4 regions of the Streptomyces sp. NPDC050388 genome follow, and region 1 is predicted to be linked to each of the others. Evidence: riboswitches for the same ligand, from Rfam matches in the RefSeq annotation. Region 1 holds a riboswitch; each other region holds the start of a gene.

Region 1 (4,428 bases):
CCCGAGCGGCTGCTGCTGTCCAGTCCGGCCGACTTCGACCGGGTCGACGAGGTACGGGCGTCGGTCGACGCGATCCTGATCGGCGCCGGCACGATCCGCGCCGACAACCCCCGCCTGCTGGTCAACTCGTCCGAGCGGCGGGCCGTCCGGGTCGCCGAGGGCCGGTCCGAGTACCCGCTGAAGGTCACCGTCAGCGGCTCCGGCGACCTGGACCCGACGGCGCGGTTCTGGCACACCGGCGGGGAGAAGGTCCTCTACACGACCGAGGAGGGTGCCGAGCGCGCCCGCGCGCACGGCCTCGCCACCGACGTCGTGCCGCTCGGCGCCGCACTCGACTGGCGGCGGCTCCTCACGCACCTGTACGACGTGTACGGCGTCCGGCGGCTCATGGTGGAGGGCGGCGGCCTGATCCACACCCAGCTCCTCACCCAGGGCCTTGCCGACGAGCTCCAGTTGGTCCTCGCCCCGCTCTTCGTCGGCGACCCGGAGGCCGCCCGCCTCTTCGGCCCCGGTGCCTACCAGGGCGGCCGGCTGCGGTTGCTGGAGACCCGCCCGGTCGGCGACGTCGTCCTCATGCGCTACGAGCCCACCGCCCCCGGCACCGGCCCGCTCCCCGCCGCCGCCGACCACCACTGGCTGGCCCTCGCCTGCGAACTGGCGGCTCAGTGCCCGCCGTCGGAGACGGCCTTCAGCGTGGGTGCGGTGGTGGTCGCGGCCGACGGCACCGAGCTGGCCCGCGGCCACTCCCGGGAGGGCGGCGACCCGGTGGTGCACGCCGAGGAGGCCGCCCTCGCCAAGATCGACCCCACGGATCCGCGGCTCGCGACCGCCACCGTGTACTCCAGCCTGGAACCCTGCGCGCGCCGCGCCTCGCGTCCGGCGCCCTGTGCGCGGCTGATCCTGGACGCGGGGGTACGGCGGGTGGTCACCGCCTGGCGGGAGCCTGACACCTTCGTGGCGGACGCCGACGGCAGCGGAGTGCTGGCCGCCGGGGGCGCCCGGGTCGTCGTGCTGCCCGAGCACGAGGAGGCCGCCACGGCGCCGAACGGCCATCTGATCGGCCGGTGACGCGACGGCGACTGCGACGACTGCGACGACTGCGACGACAAGGAGTGTGCGGAGTGTCCCCCGCATGCCGTATGCTGGTGACACAACGACGCGGGGTGGAGCAGCTCGGTAGCTCGCTGGGCTCATAACCCAGAGGTCGCAGGTTCAAATCCTGTCCCCGCTACTGAAGGCCGAGGGCCGGAATCCGAAAGGGTTCCGGCCCTCGGTCGTTCTTGGCCTCCGCCCCGTCGTCCCGGCTTGTCGTCCCGCCCTCCACGCCGTTGTGACGCCGGGTGACCGGGCCACCGCGCTGCGCATAACAACTGATAAACCGTCAGTTTCGGTGTGACGCGCGAGGCACGGTCAACTCGCCCGTTTTTGCCCGGTCGTGGCGCTTAAGTCCGTGCGGAAATCGTTAACGATCAAGAGGAACGGCTTGGAATCCGACCCCTACCTCTATTAACGTTCGATAACGCAGCGCGGTCGTCCCAGCCGTCACACGAGTCGGCTCCGTGCGCACGCGCCGAATCCCGCAAGGGAACCGGGGAACCAACATCTTGGGGTGAATCGCGTGGATGCCCCCGTGGAGACACGGAGGGTATACGCGCGTAGGAGACCTTCCTGCTCCGAACCCGTCAGCTAACCCGGTAGGCGAGAAGGAAGGAAAGGAGTACGCCCACGTGGCGTCGAACCGGCCTGCTCCCGAGGCCCCCTTCATGCCGAACCAGTACGACGGCGACACCTTCGTCTACGGCGGTGTCCGCCCCGCCGAGGGCCCCTTCGAGGAGTGGAACCCCACCGAGGAGTCCGTCCGCCCCGTGCGCGGTCGGCACCGCGTCGGCAAGCAGCGCGGCGGAGGCCTCGCCCGCAGCTCCACGGTCCTGGGCGTCGGTGTCATAGCCGCCGTCGCCGGTGGCGGCATGGCCAGCGCCCAGACCGGCAAGCCGCCGGTCTCGATCTCGATGCCGGACCTTCCCTCTGTCGGTTCCCTCATCTCCGACGAGGAAACCCCCGAGGGCTCCGCCACCGCGCTCAGCGACATCGGTGTGGTCGCCGACGAGGCCACCGAACAGGGCGCCTCCGACGCCGGCGAGGCGCTGCACGCCCGGATCATGGCCCAGGTCGAGCAGCAGCAGAGCCAGGCCGAGGACAAGGCCGCCGCCGAGGCCGCCGCCGCCGCGGAGAAGGAGGCCAAGGAGAAGGCCGCCGCCGCGAAGAAGGAGGCGGAGGAGAAGGCCGCCGAGGCGAAGCGGAAGGCGGAGGAGGAGGCCAAGAAGAAGGCCGAGGCCGAGCGCCTCGCCGAGCTGGCCCGGCAGTACGCGCTGCCCACCTCCTCGTACACCGTCTCCTCGACCTTCGGTCAGGCCGGTGCCTACTGGTCCTCCGGTCAGCACACCGGCCTGGACTTCGCCGCCCCCACGGGCACGCTGATCAAGGCGGTCCACACCGGCACGATCACCTCCGCCGGCTGGGACGGCTCCTACGGCTACAAGACCGTGTTGACGCTCGACGACGGCACCGAGATCTGGTACGCCCACCAGTCCTCCATCAACGTCAGCGTCGGCCAGCAGGTCAACACGGGCGACGTGATCGGCCGTGTCGGCTCCACCGGCAACTCCACCGGCGCCCACCTCCACCTGGAGGTCCACACCGCCGGCTCCGGCGCGGGCATCGACCCGATGGCCTGGCTCCAGTCGAAGGGCCTCACCGTCTGAGACGACCACAGCCCCGGCAGTCCTGACGACGACCCCCCGACGTCAGGGCTGCCGGTCAGGCGTTTCAGGGGTGGTACGGGTACGCGTACGGGTTCGGACGGTACGCGGAATGCCCGAGGTGCGCGGGGTACGGGGCATACGCGAGGCTCGTCGCGCCGTGCACGCCGTGTACGCCGTACGCGCCGTACACAGGCCAGGGCGGCACGGGCGGCGCGGTGGCGCGGGCCGCGTGCTCCAGGGCCGGGCGGGCCGCGTCGCGGCGGCGCCACAGTTCCCGCAGCAGCTCCCCCTCCCGTGCGGCGAAGTCCGTGCCCACGCGGCCGCGGCGTGCCCGGTGCCGCAGGAACGCCAGGGACGTGGCGTACGCCTCGTACCGCGCCACCGTCCGTGCCGCCGCCCGGCCTCCGTGCCGGCGCGCGTACCGCCGGGCGATGCGCCGGGCCCGCATCGAGCCGAGCGCGAACGGCTGGGCCGGGGTCAGCCAGCCGGCGGCGACGTACACGGGCAGTTCCGTGCGCACGGTCCGCAGCTCGCGCTGCCGCGTCCACACCACCAGCCAGGTCAGCAGGCCGAACGACGGCACCATGAACGCCCCGTACACGGCGAAGAAGCCGTACTCGCCGAGGACCGAGGAGCCGTTCCACAGCGCGTGCATGCCCATCGCGAGCAGCAGACCGCCCAGGGGCGGCAGGACGCGCCCCGGGCGCCGGCGTTCGGTGGCGAGCGCGGAGATGCCGAAGCCGATGCCGGTGAGCACGGTGAAGAGCGGGTGCGCGAACGGCGACATGACGACGCGGACGAAGAAGGTCGCCGCGGTGACGGAGGCGACACCGCTGCCGCCGGTGAGCTGGTCGGTGCCGAAGGCGTTGCCCAGGTAGAGGATGTTCTCGGTGAAGGCGAAGCCGGTGGCGGTGATCCCGGCTGTCACCACGCCGTCGAGGATTCCGGTGAAGTCGCGTCTGCGGAAGAGGAAGACCAGCAGGACGGCGGCCGCCTTCGCCGACTCCTCCACGACGGGGGCTATGACGGTCGCACCGAGGGTGTCGGCGCGGGACGGGTCCGCCGTCTCCGTCGCTATCCACTGGGTGGCGAAGCTGTTGGCGACGATCGCCATCAGCGCGGCGGCGCAGGCGCCCCACGCGAAGGAGAAGACGAGGTTGCGCCAGGGGGCCGGTGCGACGCGGTCCAGCCAGCGGAAGGCGGCTATGAGCAGCGGCACCGGGAGGACGGCGAGGCCGAGGCCGACCAGGAAGCCCTGCGTGCCGGTCTGCTCGCGGACCAGACCCAGGATGACCAGGCCGGAGAGCGTGAGGAGGACGATCAGTGCTCCGTAGCGCACCCAGGGCCGCTGCCACCAGTGCACGTGCCGCGGGGCCCGCCGGGGCGGCCCGGCGGGGTGTGCCACCGGGCTGGGCTGCGTCGGGTACGGACGGCTGGTGTCCACGGCATTGACCCTAACGAGGGAAGGGCGCTGCCCGCAGGTACGCCGGGTGGGCTCAGGGGCCGGCGGGGGGCTGCCCGGCGGGTCGGCCACCGGGTCGGTCGTCGTGCGGTACGCGACGGAAGAGCAGGTCGTTCACCACATGGCCCTTCTCCAGCCCCTGCCCCTCGAAACGGGTCAGCGGGCGGAACTCCGGACGCGGTGCGAAACCGCCGTCCGCCAGGG
Region 2 (4,428 bases), on a different contig from region 1:
GGCGTTCTCGAGCAGCGACACCTTCTGCCGGTCGGGGCCGTCGACCGCGACGCGCAGGGTGTGCGTACCGGAGGCCAGCTCGGCGAGCTTGGCGGACGGGTCGGCGGACGAACCGCCCTCGCCGCGGTCCAGGGCGCCGGAGGTCAGGCTGCTCTCCAGGCCGCCGAGGTCCGGCAGTCCGAGGTCGGTGGTGATCTTCACGGTGCCGGACAGTCGCTCGGTGTCCGACTCGGCCATCTTCTCGATGAGCTGCGCGGCGGTGATCTCCGGCAGGTCCGGGTCGCCGGAGTTCGCGATCGCGGGGACGAGCCCGATGGTCGCGGCCGCCACTCCCATCACCGTGACCGGGACGACGTACCGCGCGGCCCTGCGCCGGCCCGCGCCCGGCTCGCGGGTCGCCCCCGCGGTCGTCGTGTCGTCGGATTCGTACGGTGCCATGTGTGCCTTACCTCCGTGGTCGGCGGCGGCCCGCGTCTCGTGTTCCTCGCACCGGTCACACCCTGAGCCGCCATTCTCACCCGAATCGGTGAGGAGTGGTGTCCGTCATGGTCCATCTGACCAAACACCGCAAGAGGAAGCGTCAGACCCCGGACTCAACTCCGTGTACTGCTGCGGTATGACACGAGGAGGTGTTTCCTCCCCCGACCAGTAGGGGTCGGGGAGGCGGCGGGCGGGTCAGCCGGCCCGGTGCACCACCGCGTCGCACAGTTCGACCAGGGCCGTCTTCGATTCGCACTCCGGCAGCGGGGCCAGCACCGCGCGCGCCTCCTGCGCATAGCGCACGGTGTCCCGGCGGGCCTGCTCCAGCGCGGGGTGTGCGCGCAGCAGTCGCAGTGCCTCGGCGTGCCGGCCGTCGTCGCTGAGGTCGGAGTCCAGCAGCTCGCACAGCGCGATGTCCTCGGGCAGGCCCAGCCGGGCCGCTCGCTCGCGCAGCCGCAGCACGGGCAGGGTCGGAATGCCCTCGCGCAGATCGGTGCCCGGGGTCTTGCCGGACTCGTGGGAGTCGGAGGCGATGTCCAGCACGTCGTCGGCGAGCTGGAAGGCGATCCCGAGCCGCTCGCCGTACTGGGTCAGCACGTCCACGACCGGGTCGTCCGCGCCGGCCATCATGGCGCCGAACCGGCACGAGACGGCGACCAGTGAGCCGGTCTTGCCGCCCAGGACGTCCAGGTAGTGGTCGACCGGGTCGCGGCCGTCCTGCGGCCCCGCGGTCTCCAGGATCTGACCGGAGACCAGCCGCTCGAACGCCTCCGCCTGTACCCGTACGGCCTCCGGCCCGAGGTCGGCCAGGATGTGCGAGGCGCGCGCGAAGAGGAAGTCGCCGGTGAGGACCGCGACGGAGTTGCCCCAGCGGGTGTTCGCACTGGGCACCCCGCGCCGCACACCCGCGTCGTCCATCACGTCGTCGTGGTACAGCGTGGCCAGGTGGGTCAGCTCCACGACCACGGCGGACGGCACGACGCCGGGCGCGTAGGGGTCGCCGAACTGGGCGGCGAGCATCACGAGCAGCGGCCGGAACCGCTTGCCGCCGGCCCGTACCAGGTGCTGAGCGGCACCCGTGATGAAGGGGACCTCACTCTTGGTGGCCTCGAGCAGCCCTTCCTCGACAGCCGTCATCCCGGCCCGGACATCGGCTTCCAGAGCCTGGTCCCGCACGCTCAGCCCGAATGGCCCGACGACGGTCACGAGGGGTCTCCTGTCTGCTGGTGTCCACTGGCGCTCAGACGTCTTGCACCGTCTACCGATGGGTCGCTGGTTGTCGATGGGTCGCTGACATCACTCGAGTCAGCGTATCCGGTCATGTTTCGATCACCGCCAGCACCCACATTCCCCAAACTCACCCCAGCACGCGCGGACGGCACCTCACGGCGCCCTCCGATATCGGATCACCATCAGATCGTTTCCGATCAGTTGACAGCAGTGGACATTTGCCAACTTTCCGGACGTTTCCCGCCCTCGCGCCGGGCGTGCGCCGAGCCACATCCCGACACCCGATCCATCCTGCCCGCCCCGCTGCCCGATTCGCCGCAATTGTCAAACGAATCCCCGTTGACGGCAAATGCTCCCGCACGATGCGGCCAGTGAGGTCGGTCACGCACATCCCGGCACGTTCGCGACTCACCGCGCGGGCGTCCTCCCTTGCGCTGAAAGCGAGTTGACCGTTGACACTCGCAAAGGATCAAGTACCCCAAATAGCCCAAGACAAGATCAAACGGCGTCATACGTGACGCTCGCACTTGTTCCTGACATGTGCTCTCGCATACGTTCCCGGCCTGTCGGGCGGACGCCGAATCCTGCCGCCGCCCGCGCCACCCGTCGATCAACTCACTCACGCACGGCAGGAGCGGGGGACCCAGGTAAGTCGCCGGACCGGTTCGCACCGGGACGGCTCGGGGTGAAGCCATGCCCTCAGGGGCGCGGCCGGGCACTCTCCCGCCCGAACCCGACAGCTCACCTCGTAGGCGTAGGAGAGGAACGCACACATGCCCGCCATGCCCGCATCCGGTCAGCGCCGCTTCGGCCGCACCCGCCTCGTCCGCTCCCTCGCCGTCGCCGGCGTGGCCGCGATCGCCCTTCCGGTGTTCGGCGCCACCAGCGCCTCCGCCGCTCCCGCCACCCCCGTGTCGTCCGCCCCGGCCACCGCCGGCACCGAGACGGCGTACCCGGACAACCTCGACGGCTGGATCCGCGAGTCGCTGTCGATCATGGCGCAGCACGGCATCCCCGGCAGCTACGACTCCATCCACCGCAACATCATGCGCGAGTCCTCCGGCAACCCGCAGGCCATCAACCTGTGGGACTCCAACGCCGTCGCCGGCACCCCGTCGAAGGGCCTGCTGCAGGTCATCGACCCGACCTTCCAGGCGTACCACGTGCCCGGCACGGCCTTCGACCCGTTCGACCCGGTCGCGAACATCACGGCGGCCTGCAACTACGCGGCGGACCGCTACGGCTCGATCGACAACGTCTTCGGCGCCTACTGAGACGTCCGGGCGCACCGGGGCACACCCGGCCCACGGGTTCACCCCTCGGGGCTGAGGCCGGGACGGCACGTGTCGGGGCGCGTGCCGTCCCGCCCCGCCCCGTCCGCTCCGCCGAACAACCGCTCGAGGACGACGGCCACGCCGTCGTCCTCGTTCGTCGTGGTGATCTCGTCGGCCACCGCCTTCAGCTCGGGATGCGCGTTGGCCATGGCGACGCCGTGGGCCGCCCAGTGGAACATCGGGATGTCATTGGGCATGTCGCCGAAGGCGACGGTCCGTTCCCGGCTCAGCCCCAGGTGCTCGGCGGCCAGTGCCAGCCCCGTCGCCTTGGTGACACCGCACGGCTGGAGCTCCACGGTGCCCGGTCCCGACATGGTGACCGTGGCCAGCGAACCGACCACCGAACGCGCCGTCGCCGCCAACTCGTCGTCACTCAGGAAGGGGTGACGCAACAGCACCTTGGTGATCGGCAGGACCCACAGATCGTCCCGTCGCCCGATCCGCACGGCGGGCAGCGTCGGGTGCGGCATCCGATAGCCCGGCTCGATCAGGGTGAGTCCGTCGATCCCGTCCTGGTCGACCGCGGCGTACACCTCCCCCACCTCGGCCTCGATCTTGCCGAGCGCGGTCTCCGCCAGTTCCCGGTCCAGCGTGACGGAGTGGAGCAGCCGGTTCGCGCCGGCGTCGTACACCTGCGCGCCCTGTCCGCACACCGCGAGCTCCGTGCTCCCCAGCCTGTCCAGGAGCGGCCGCACTCCGGGCGCCGGGCGGCCCGTCACCACGAGATGCCGGGCACCGGCCCGCGTCGCCAGTGCCAGTGCGGCGAGAGACCGGTCGGAGAGAGAGTCGTCGCCGCGCAGCAGCGTCCCGTCCAGGTCGGTGGCGATGAGTGAACAATCGGTGGGTGCGGCCATGATCAGAGAATACGGACACCACGCCCACCCGACTCACCCCCGCCCGGAACGTCTCCGTCCGTACGCCCGCACCCCTTATCCTTCGCGCCCCACCACCGGGCCGTCGCCGCGCGACCGCTCCCCCACGACCGCGCGACCGCTCCCCCACGACCGCGCGCCCGGCCCGCCACGACCGCGCGCCCGGCCGCTTCCGTCATCACCGGGTACGGACCTGTTAAAGGCCTCTGCACCACTTGGCAACAACATGGTCCGCTACCTACCGTCCTGGTGGTCCCGAACGGTACCTTCCAAGAGTCCAGGGGGGACTTGATCGGGGGGTCAGGTGAGCAGTGGACGCACACGTGTGCTGAGGCTCGAGGAGCTCGGCGAGGGGGAGCGGGAACGCTGGCGTGAGCTGCGCGCCGCGACGGACGCACCACGCAGCCCTTTCATGGAACCGGAGTTCGCCACCGCCGTGTCCCGGGTGCGGCCGCAGGCCCGGGTGGCGGTCCTGTACGAGGGGACGTCCGCCGAACCGGCCGGCTTCCTGC
Region 3 (4,428 bases), on a different contig from region 1:
CTGATGGCCGCCTACCGGCTGCCCGAGGACGGCACGCGCGCGAGCGACGCCGCGGACCTGGCGCTCACCGTCCTCGGCGGCGGCGAGTCCTCCCGGCTCTACAACCGGCTGGTGCGCCGGGACCGTACGGCCGTGGCGGCCGGATTCGGCCTGCTCCGGCTGGCCGGGGCGCCCTCCCTGGGCTGGCTGGACGTGAAGGCGTCCGGCGACGTGGAGGTGCCGGTCATCGAGGCGGCGATCGACGAGGAGCTCACCCGGTTCGCCGAGGAGGGCCCCACGGCCGAGGAGATGGAGCGCGCCCAGGCCCAGTTGGAGCGCGAGTGGCTGGACCGGCTCAGCACCGTCGCCGGCCGGGCCGACGAACTGTGCCGGTACGCCGTCCTGTTCGGCGACCCGCAGCTCGCCCTCACCGCCGTCGGGCGCATCCTCGACGTGACCGCCGAGGACGTCCGGGAGGTCGCCGAGGCCCGCCTGCGCCCGGACAACCGCGCGGTGCTCGTCTATGAGCCCGTCGCCCCCGAGGCAGGGGAGTCCGAAGAAGCAGCGGCCTCCGGAACCGAAGAAGCCGCGGCCGCCGGCACCGACGAGAACGAGGAGACGGCGAAGTGACCGAGCTTGCCACGATGGACTTCCACCCCCAGCCGCAGGCGGGCGAGGCCAAGCCCTGGGCCTTCCCGGCCCCCGAGCGCACCACGCTCGGCAACGGTCTGACCGTCCTGCGCTGCCACCGTCCCGGCCAGCAGATCGTCGCGGTCGAGGTGCTGCTCGACGCGCCCCTGGAGGCCGAGCCCGACGGCCTCGACGGTGTCGCCACGATCATGGCGAGGGCGTTCTCCGAGGGCACCGACAAGCACTCCGCCGAGGAGTTCGCCGCCGAACTGGAGCGCTGCGGCGCCACCCTGGACGCCTACGCCGACCACCCCGGCGTGCGCCTGAGCCTCGAGGTGCCGGCCTCACGGCTCGCCAAGGGGCTCGGGCTGCTCGCCGACGCCCTCAGGGCGCCCGCGTTCGCCGACAGCGAGGTCGAACGCCTCGTCCGCAACCGTCTCGACGAGATCCCGCACGAGCTGGCCAACCCCTCCCGTCGTGCCGCCAAGGAACTCTCCAAGGAGCTGTTCCCGGCGGCTTCGCGGATGTCCCGCCCGCGGCAGGGCACCGAGGAGACGGTGGCCGGCATCGACTCGTCGGCCGTACGCGCCTTCCACGAGAAGCACGTCCGTCCCGCGACCGCCACCGCGGTGGTCGTCGGTGACCTCACCGGCATCGACCTGGACGAGCTGCTCGGTGACACCCTCGGCTCCTGGACCGGATCGGCAGCCGAGCCGCGGCCCGTTCCGCCGATCGTCGCCGACGACACCGGCCGGGTCGTCATCGTGGACCGCCCCGGCGCCGTGCAGACGCAGCTGCTGATCGGCCGGGTCGGAGCGGACCGGCACGACCGCGTGTGGCCCGCGCAGGTGCTCGGCACCTACTGCCTCGGCGGCACCCTCACCTCCCGCCTGGACCGCGTCCTGCGCGAGGAGAAGGGCTACACCTACGGCGTACGGTCGTTCGGCCAGGTCCTGAGGTCCGCGCCCCCTTCCTCCTCCGGAGGGGCCACGGGCGCGGCCATGCTCGCCATCAGCGGCTCCGTCGACACCCCCAACACCGGGCCCGCGCTCGAGGACCTGTGGACGGTGCTGCGCACGCTCGCCGCGGAAGGCCTCACGGACGCCGAGCGTGACGTCGCCGTGCAGAACCTGGTGGGGGTCGCGCCGCTCAAGTACGAGACCGCCTCGGCCGTCGCCGGCACCCTGGCCGACCAGGTGGAGCAGCACCTGGCCGACGACTACCAGGCCGAGCTGTACCGCCGGCTCGCCACCACCGGCACCGTGGAGGCCACCGCGGCCGTGGTGAACGCCTTCCCGGTGGACCGCCTCGTGACCGTCCTGGTCGGCGACGCGGCGCAGATCAAGGCGCCCGTCGAGGCGCTCGGCATCGGCGAGGTCACGGTCGTGCCCGCCGAGTAGCCGGCGCGCGCAAGCGGAGCGCACGCGCGTGCGGGCCCTGGTGGCACGAGAGCCACCAGGGCCCGCCTGTGCCCGGATTGGGGTGGAGAGGTCCTGTCTGCCCTGTGGGATGCGCTACAGAAGGCGGGATCCGTTTGGGGATGGGAAGACGCCCCGCTTAGCGTCATCCGGGCTGTTCGTCGGGCAGTGCGCCGCACCCGCGGCACCGGACAGCCATCGCCGAGTCCCCGTACGGCGCGAGCCGGGGGGAGCCGGGGACCCCGTCGTGCAGTCCCTGGGGTGAATCGGACGCCCGCGCCTGTCGCGAGGGGCCCGTAGGAGACCTTCCTGCTCCGAACCCTTCAGCTAACCCGGTAGGCGAGGGAAGGAAAGGACCACCCACTCCATGGCGTTCACACGCGCCTCCGGGAAGCACCGTCGTCCCGGCCGCATGCACCGCGGCACCGCCAGGGCGGCGGGCGTCGCGGCCCTCACCACCACCGGCGTGGTCGGCTCCCTCGCGACCACGGCGTCCGCCGCCGGTCCCGCAGCGCAGCAGACCGGCCTGACCCCCGTCATCGCCATGGGCGAGGAGGTCGCCGCACGGGTCGACGCCCAGGCGGCCGCCCAGCACGAGGCCGCGCGGGAAGCGGCCCGGGACGCCGCGCGCGAGGCCGCGGAGGAGGCCGCACGGGAGAGGGCGGCCGAGGAGGCCGAGAGGGCCCGCGAGGCCGAGGAGCGTGCCGCGCGGGAGGCCGAGCGCAAGCGCCTCACCACCTTCGTGTCGCCGATCGCGGGTTCCTACGTCTCGACCGGTTACCTGTCCGGCGGCGCCGTCTGGTCCTCCGGCAGCCACACCGGTGTCGACTTCCACGCCGCGAGCGGCACCCCCGTGCTCTCGGTCGGCACGGGCACCGTCGTGGAGGCCGGCTGGGGCGGCGCCTACGGCAACCAGGTCGTCATCAAGATGCACGACGGCACCTACACCCAGTACGGCCACCTGTCGTCCGTCGCCGTCTCGGTGGGACAGCGGGTCACCCCGGGACAGCGGATCGGCCTCTCCGGTGCCACCGGCAACGTCACCGGCGCGCATCTGCACTTCGAGGCCCGTACGACCGCCGAGTACGGCTCCGACATCGACCCGGTCGCCTACCTCCGCGCGCACGGCGTGAACCTCTGACCCGAGGCGCTTCCGGCCCGAAGCGCGCACCCCGACGCCCCGGCTCGGCTCCCGAGCCGGGGCTCTTCGCGTGCCGAGCGGCCGGATGTCCACGGGCGCGGGGTCCTTCCCGAAAGGACGGAGCCGCGCCGCCCGGAAAGGGCGACGCGGCTCCACTCGCTGCCGGAGAAACCGGAGAACTCGTCAGACGGTCTCGGGGAGCTCCTCGAGACCCTCGGAGACCAGCTTCGCCAGACGGTCCAGGGCGGCGTCGGCGCCCTCGGCGTCGGAAGCGAGGACGATCTCCTCGCCGCCCTGGGCGCCCAGGCCCAGGACGGCCAGCATGGAGGCCGCGTTGACGGGGTTGCCGTCGGCCTTGGCGATCGTCACCGGGACGCCTGCGGCCGTGGCGGCTCGGACGAAGATGGAGGCGGGACGGGCGTGGAGGCCCTCGGCCCAGCCGACGTTGACGCGGCGCTCAGCCATGTGTTGCTGCCCTTCGGTGTTCAGGTTGTCTAGACCAGTTTCCCATATCGGGAACCACACCGGGAGCGGCACTCGTTCCCGCTCCCGGTGACACCGGACCGCGGCCTCGGTCCGGCTCGTGCACCCACAGACTGCCTCGCGCCGTCGTCGTACGCGAGCCGTACTCTGGGGCCCATGCAGATCTCGTCGGACCGGCATGAGTATCCCGCCCACTGGGAAGCCGACGTGGTGCTGCGCGACGGCGGCACCGCGCGCGTGCGGCCCATCACCGTCGATGACGCCGAGCGCCTGGTCAGCTTCTACGAGCAGGTGTCGGACGAGTCGAAGTACTACCGCTTCTTCGCGCCCTACCCTCGCCTGTCCGCCAAGGACGTGCACCGGTTCACACACCACGACTTCGTGGACCGGGTGGGACTCGCGGCCACCGTGGGCGGCGAGTTCATCGCCACCGTACGCTACGACCGGATCGGCCCCGACGGAGCACCTGCCTCCTCCCGCCCGTCGCCCGCCGGAGCGCCCGCCCCCGCGGTCTCCGACGAGGCCGAGGTCGCCTTCCTGGTGCAGGACGCCCACCAGGGCCGGGGCATCGCCTCCGCCCTCCTCGAACACATCGCCGCCGTCGCGCGCGAGCGCGGCATCCGCCGGTTCGCCGCCGAGGTGCTGCCGGCCAACAGCAAGATGATCAAGGTGTTCACGGACGCCGGGTACACCCAGAAGCGCAGCTTCGAGGACGGTGTGGTCCGCCTGGAGCTCGACCTCGAACCCACCGACCGTTCGCTGGCCGTGCAGCAGGCG
Region 4 (4,428 bases), on a different contig from region 1:
GCGGCCTCCGTACGCCTCCGAAGTGACGGTCGGGACCCCTTCGGGCACGGTCCGTCGCATCGTCGGTGGAGCGGCGCGGACATGACGCCCGGTCAGCTCTGTGATCTTCGTGTGATCTGCGCGGCATGAACTTGTGACAAGTGATTGTCTGCGGCTACGTTCACCCATCAAGCACGGTGCCTCGGTTGCACAGCTGCGCAGTTCGACTCGCCGTGCGGGTAACTGTTTTCCTGCGAAAGGTCTCCGCATGCTCTCCGGGAACGGTCGTCACCGTCGCCCCCGCCAGGCTCCGGCTCTCGTCGTCGCTGCCGGAGTGACCGGCTCAGCCATCGCGATTCCGCTTCTCGGGGCCGGCGGTGCCAGTGCGGCCGAGGGCTCGACCTGGAACCGGGTCGCGGAGTGCGAGTCCGGTGGCTCATGGAGCCAGAACTCCGGCAACGGCTACTACGGCGGCCTGCAGTTGACCCAGGCGGACTGGGAGAAGTACGGCGGCCTCGACTACGCGTCCAGCGCCGACCAGGCCAGCCGCGGCCAGCAGATAGCCGTGGCCGAGAAGATCCTCGCCGACCAGGGGGTCGGCGCGTGGCGGGCCTGCGGCCTGCTGTCGGGTCTGAACGCCGACTCGGGCAAGGCCGGTGCGGACACCGGCGCGGACGGCGGCTCGTCGTACGACTCGTCCGGCACCGGAAGCTCCGCCACTCCGTCGCCCTCGCAGTCCTCCGACGCCTCATCGGACAACAAGGGCAGTAAGGGTGCTGAGGGTGATAAGGGGGAAAAGGCGGGTGAAGCGTCCAAGTCCGGCGGTTCGGACGCCGAGTCCGGCACCTCTCCCTCCGCTTCCGCTTCTCCCTCCGCCTCGGCCTCCGCCGAGGGGGGCGACTCGGGCAAGTCGGGGCAGAAGGCGGGTTCTTCGGACGCGTCCGCGATTGAGGCCCCCACCGGCCGCCACCGCGGCGCCAGCGCCGAGGAGGAGGTGCGCGAGGACCGCGAGTCCGGAGCCTCCGGCCGGCACGCCTCGCGCGGCGGTCTCGGCTTCTCGCGCGGCCTCGACGTCTCGTCCCCGGCCGACAGGGCCCCCGCGGGCACCGGAGGCGGCTCCTCGGCCGCCGCCGACTCCCTTGCGCTCGGCGGCGGGTGGCTCGCCCAGTACAGCGGGGGCGGCGAGGGTGCGGGGGCGGCGGGTTCCGGTCTCATCCTTCCCGGTCAGACGCTTGCGTTCGGGTTCGGATCGGACGAAGGCTGACATTCGAAAAGGTGCGGCGGTGGCGGCAGTTGAGGTCACGTTTCGCGCTGAATGTCCGTTATAAAGGCGATGAGAGATAGGTCTCAGAAGCCCTGATCGTCTTTGATTATCCGCAGCGCGCGTGTCTACCGTCAGGACCGCTCGCCACCGCGGGCCCCGGCTGCCGCCACGCCGAATCCTGCCAGTGGCAGCACGGGAACAGTCGTCGCGTCATGCGCCGTAGGCAGGAGCGGGGGAACCAAGGTAGGCGCCGCATCCGGTGATTGACGCCGGATCGGCTAGGGGTGAAGCCGCGTCCCGTGAGGGACGCGGCCGGGCAACTCAACCGGCCCGAACCCGACAGCTCACCTCGTAGGCGTCGGTGAGGGGATCCTTCCATGCTGTTTTCCGGCAAGGGCAAGCACCGTCGTCCGTCCAAGGCCACCCGGGTCATCGCCGTCGCAGGCGTCACCGGTGCCGCCGTCGCCGCCCCGCTGATGGCGGCCGGCAACGCTTCCGCCGCCACCGCCTCCGAGTGGGACACCGTCGCCCAGTGCGAGTCCGGCGGCAACTGGTCCATCAACACCGGCAACGGCTACTACGGCGGTCTGCAGTTCTCCGCCTCCACCTGGGCCGGCTACGGCGGCACGCAGTACGCCGCCACCGCCGACCGGGCCAGCAAGGCCCAGCAGATCGAGATAGCCGAGAAGGTCCTCGCGGGTCAGGGCAAGGGCGCCTGGCCGGTCTGCGGCAAGGGCCTGTCCAACGCCGCCTACACCGGTGGCGGCGCCGGTCAGAGCACCGGGAACCAGAACAACGGTTCCTCGCAGAGCACCCAGAAGCAGAACACCCAGGAGCAGAGCACCGGCTCCGCCCCCGAGCGCTCCACCGAGCAGAAGGCCTCCCGCTCCGACGAGCGTCCGGTCGCCGAGAAGAAGACCGTCACCACCCCGACCGGCGAGAAGGTCGAGAAGGGCGACGGCGAGTACAAGGTCGTCAAGGGCGACACCCTCAGCTCGATCGCCGAGGAGCACGGCGTCAAGGGCGGCTGGAACAAGCTGTTCGAGCTGAACGACGACATCGTCGAGGACGCCGACCTCATCTACCCGGGCCAGCAGCTGCACCTGAAGTAAGGCGGCGGCCGCAGGCTCAGGGCTCCGTCCCCACGGAGTTCCCTCCCCGTCCCCACGGGGCCTCCCCCGTCCCCGCGGGGGCTCCCCGCCCCGGTGCGTGTTCCCCGTACGCACCGGGGCGGGGCTTTTCCGTACATGGGGGACCTTTCCGGTGTCCGGTGCTCGGTGCCCACCGGAGGGTGCGAGGGTGGTCCCGGTTTCCGGGCCCGTCTTTGTTCCGTTCGGAAACAATTTACTCTCGGTTCCGTCCGAGGGGCGGCCGACCGGATGGCCGATCGCCCGGAGCCGGATAGGCTCGTCCCGCAGGGCCCCCGCGGCCCGGCTGATCCGCGTCACATCCATGAAGGAGATGCTCGTGCCGTCCATCGACGTCGTCGTAGCCCGGGAAATCCTGGACTCCCGAGGCAACCCCACCGTCGAGGTCGAGGTCGGCCTCGACGACGGCAGCACGGGTCGTGCCGCCGTCCCGTCCGGCGCCTCCACCGGCGCCTTCGAGGCCATCGAACTCCGTGACGGCGACCCCGACCGTTACCAGGGCAAGGGAGTGGAGAAGGCCGTCCTGGCCGTCATCGAGCAGATCGGCCCGGAGCTCGTCGGCTACGACGCCACCGAGCAGCGCCTGATCGACCAGGCGATGTTCGACCTGGACGCCACCGACAACAAGGGCTCCCTCGGCGCCAACGCCATCCTCGGTGTCTCCCTGGCCGTCGCCCACGCCGCCTCCGAGGCCAGCGACCTGCCCCTCTTCCGCTACCTGGGCGGACCCAACGCGCACCTGCTGCCGGTGCCGATGATGAACATCCTCAACGGCGGCTCGCACGCGGACTCCAATGTGGACATCCAGGAGTTCATGATCGCCCCGATCGGCGCGGAGTCCTTCTCCGAGGCCCTGCGCTGGGGCACCGAGGTCTACCACACCCTGAAGAAGGTGCTGAAGAACCGCGGCCTGTCCACCGGCCTCGGTGACGAGGGCGGCTTCGCCCCGAACCTCGGCTCCAACCGCGAGGCCCTCGACCTCATCCTCGAGGCCATCAAGGAAGCCGGTTACGCCCCGGGCGAGCAGATCGCCCTCGCGCTCGACGTCGCCGCCTCCGAGTTCTACAAGAACGGCGTGTACCTCTTCGAGGGCAAGGAGCGCTCCGCCGCCGAGATGACGGAGTACTACGAGGGGCTCGTCGCGGACTACCCGCTCGTCTCCATCGAGGACCCGCTGTTCGAGGACGACTGGGCCGGCTGGAAGGCCCTCACCGACAAGCTCGGCGACAAGGTCCAGATCGTCGGCGACGACCTGTTCGTCACCAACCCGGAGCGCCTGGCCCGCGGCATCGAGGACGGCGCCGCCAACGCGCTGCTGGTGAAGGTGAACCAGATCGGCTCGCTGACCGAGACCCTGGACGCCGTCGAGCTGGCCCAGCGCAGCGGCTTCAAGTGCATGATGTCGCACCGCTCCGGCGAGACCGAGGACGTCACCATCGCCGACCTGGCCGTCGCCACCAACTGCGGCCAGATCAAGACCGGCGCCCCGGCCCGCTCCGAGCGCGTGGCCAAGTACAACCAGCTGCTGCGCATCGAGGAGATCCTCGACGACGCCGCGGTGTACGCGGGCCGCAGCGCCTTCCCGCGGTTCCGCAACGCCTGACGACGCGGCTCCGCCAGTCGTCCGTACGTCCCCGGACACGGTCCCGTACCGTGTCCGGGGACGTACGCGCGTATGAAATGTGAACGGGAGACGGGGACATGGCCGTGAAGGACCGGGACCGCTTCTCCACCGCGACCAGGATCCGGCTGATCGGTGAGCAGACCGCGGCCCGGGTCTACCGCTCGCAGACCAGACGCCAGGCCCGCCGTTCCCGGCTGACCGGCCGGGCCGCGCTGCTCGCCCTGGTGGTCTGCTCGCTGATCGTGGCGCTGGCCTACCCCATGCGGCAGTACGTGTCCCAGCGCGCCGAGATCGCCGACCTCCAGCAGGAGCAGGACGAGGCCCGCCGACGGGTCGAGCAGCTGCGCGACCTCAAGGCGCGCTGGCAGGACGATGCCTACGCCGAGCAGCGGGCCCGCGAGCGGCTGCACTAC

Evidence for each region. A riboswitch is a leader RNA that binds a small molecule or an ion and turns the genes downstream of it on or off. The one in region 1 is predicted to bind cyclic di-AMP.
Region 2: another riboswitch for cyclic di-AMP. It lies ahead of AB0I73_RS05440 (transglycosylase SLT domain-containing protein); the one in region 1 lies ahead of AB0I73_RS24420 (M23 family metallopeptidase).
Region 3: another riboswitch for cyclic di-AMP. It lies ahead of AB0I73_RS26960 (M23 family metallopeptidase); the one in region 1 lies ahead of AB0I73_RS24420 (M23 family metallopeptidase).
Region 4: another riboswitch for cyclic di-AMP. It lies ahead of AB0I73_RS26445 (transglycosylase family protein); the one in region 1 lies ahead of AB0I73_RS24420 (M23 family metallopeptidase).

Annotation. Positions count from the first base shown of each region.
Region 1 is NZ_JBFAKH010000044.1:44,690-49,117, forward strand. It holds gene AB0I73_RS24410 (dihydrofolate reductase family protein) at 1-1,068, shown strand, start outside; tRNA gene AB0I73_RS24415 (tRNA-Met) at 1,158-1,231, shown strand; cyclic di-AMP (ydaO/yuaA leader) riboswitch at 1,559-1,716, shown strand; gene AB0I73_RS24420 (M23 family metallopeptidase) at 1,728-2,762, shown strand; gene AB0I73_RS24425 (PrsW family intramembrane metalloprotease) at 2,827-4,125, opposite strand; gene trmB (tRNA (guanosine(46)-N7)-methyltransferase TrmB) at 4,259-4,428, opposite strand, start outside.
Region 2 is NZ_JBFAKH010000006.1:158,334-162,761, reverse strand. It holds gene AB0I73_RS05450 (DUF2092 domain-containing protein) at 1-438, opposite strand, end outside; gene AB0I73_RS05445 (polyprenyl synthetase family protein) at 676-1,686, opposite strand; cyclic di-AMP (ydaO/yuaA leader) riboswitch at 2,317-2,480, shown strand; gene AB0I73_RS05440 (transglycosylase SLT domain-containing protein) at 2,493-2,984, shown strand; gene AB0I73_RS05435 (HAD family hydrolase) at 3,023-3,898, opposite strand; gene AB0I73_RS05430 (GNAT family N-acetyltransferase) at 4,242-4,428, shown strand, end outside.
Region 3 is NZ_JBFAKH010000053.1:38,723-43,150, reverse strand. It holds gene AB0I73_RS26970 (pitrilysin family protein) at 1-609, shown strand, start outside; gene AB0I73_RS26965 (pitrilysin family protein) at 606-2,009, shown strand; cyclic di-AMP (ydaO/yuaA leader) riboswitch at 2,217-2,386, shown strand; gene AB0I73_RS26960 (M23 family metallopeptidase) at 2,395-3,168, shown strand; gene AB0I73_RS26955 (HPr family phosphocarrier protein) at 3,352-3,633, opposite strand; gene AB0I73_RS26950 (GNAT family N-acetyltransferase) at 3,808-4,428, shown strand, end outside.
Region 4 is NZ_JBFAKH010000051.1:42,699-47,126, reverse strand. It holds gene AB0I73_RS26450 (transglycosylase family protein) at 248-1,243, shown strand; cyclic di-AMP (ydaO/yuaA leader) riboswitch at 1,449-1,616, shown strand; gene AB0I73_RS26445 (transglycosylase family protein) at 1,621-2,355, shown strand; gene eno (phosphopyruvate hydratase) at 2,711-3,994, shown strand; gene AB0I73_RS26435 (septum formation initiator family protein) at 4,093-4,428, shown strand, end outside.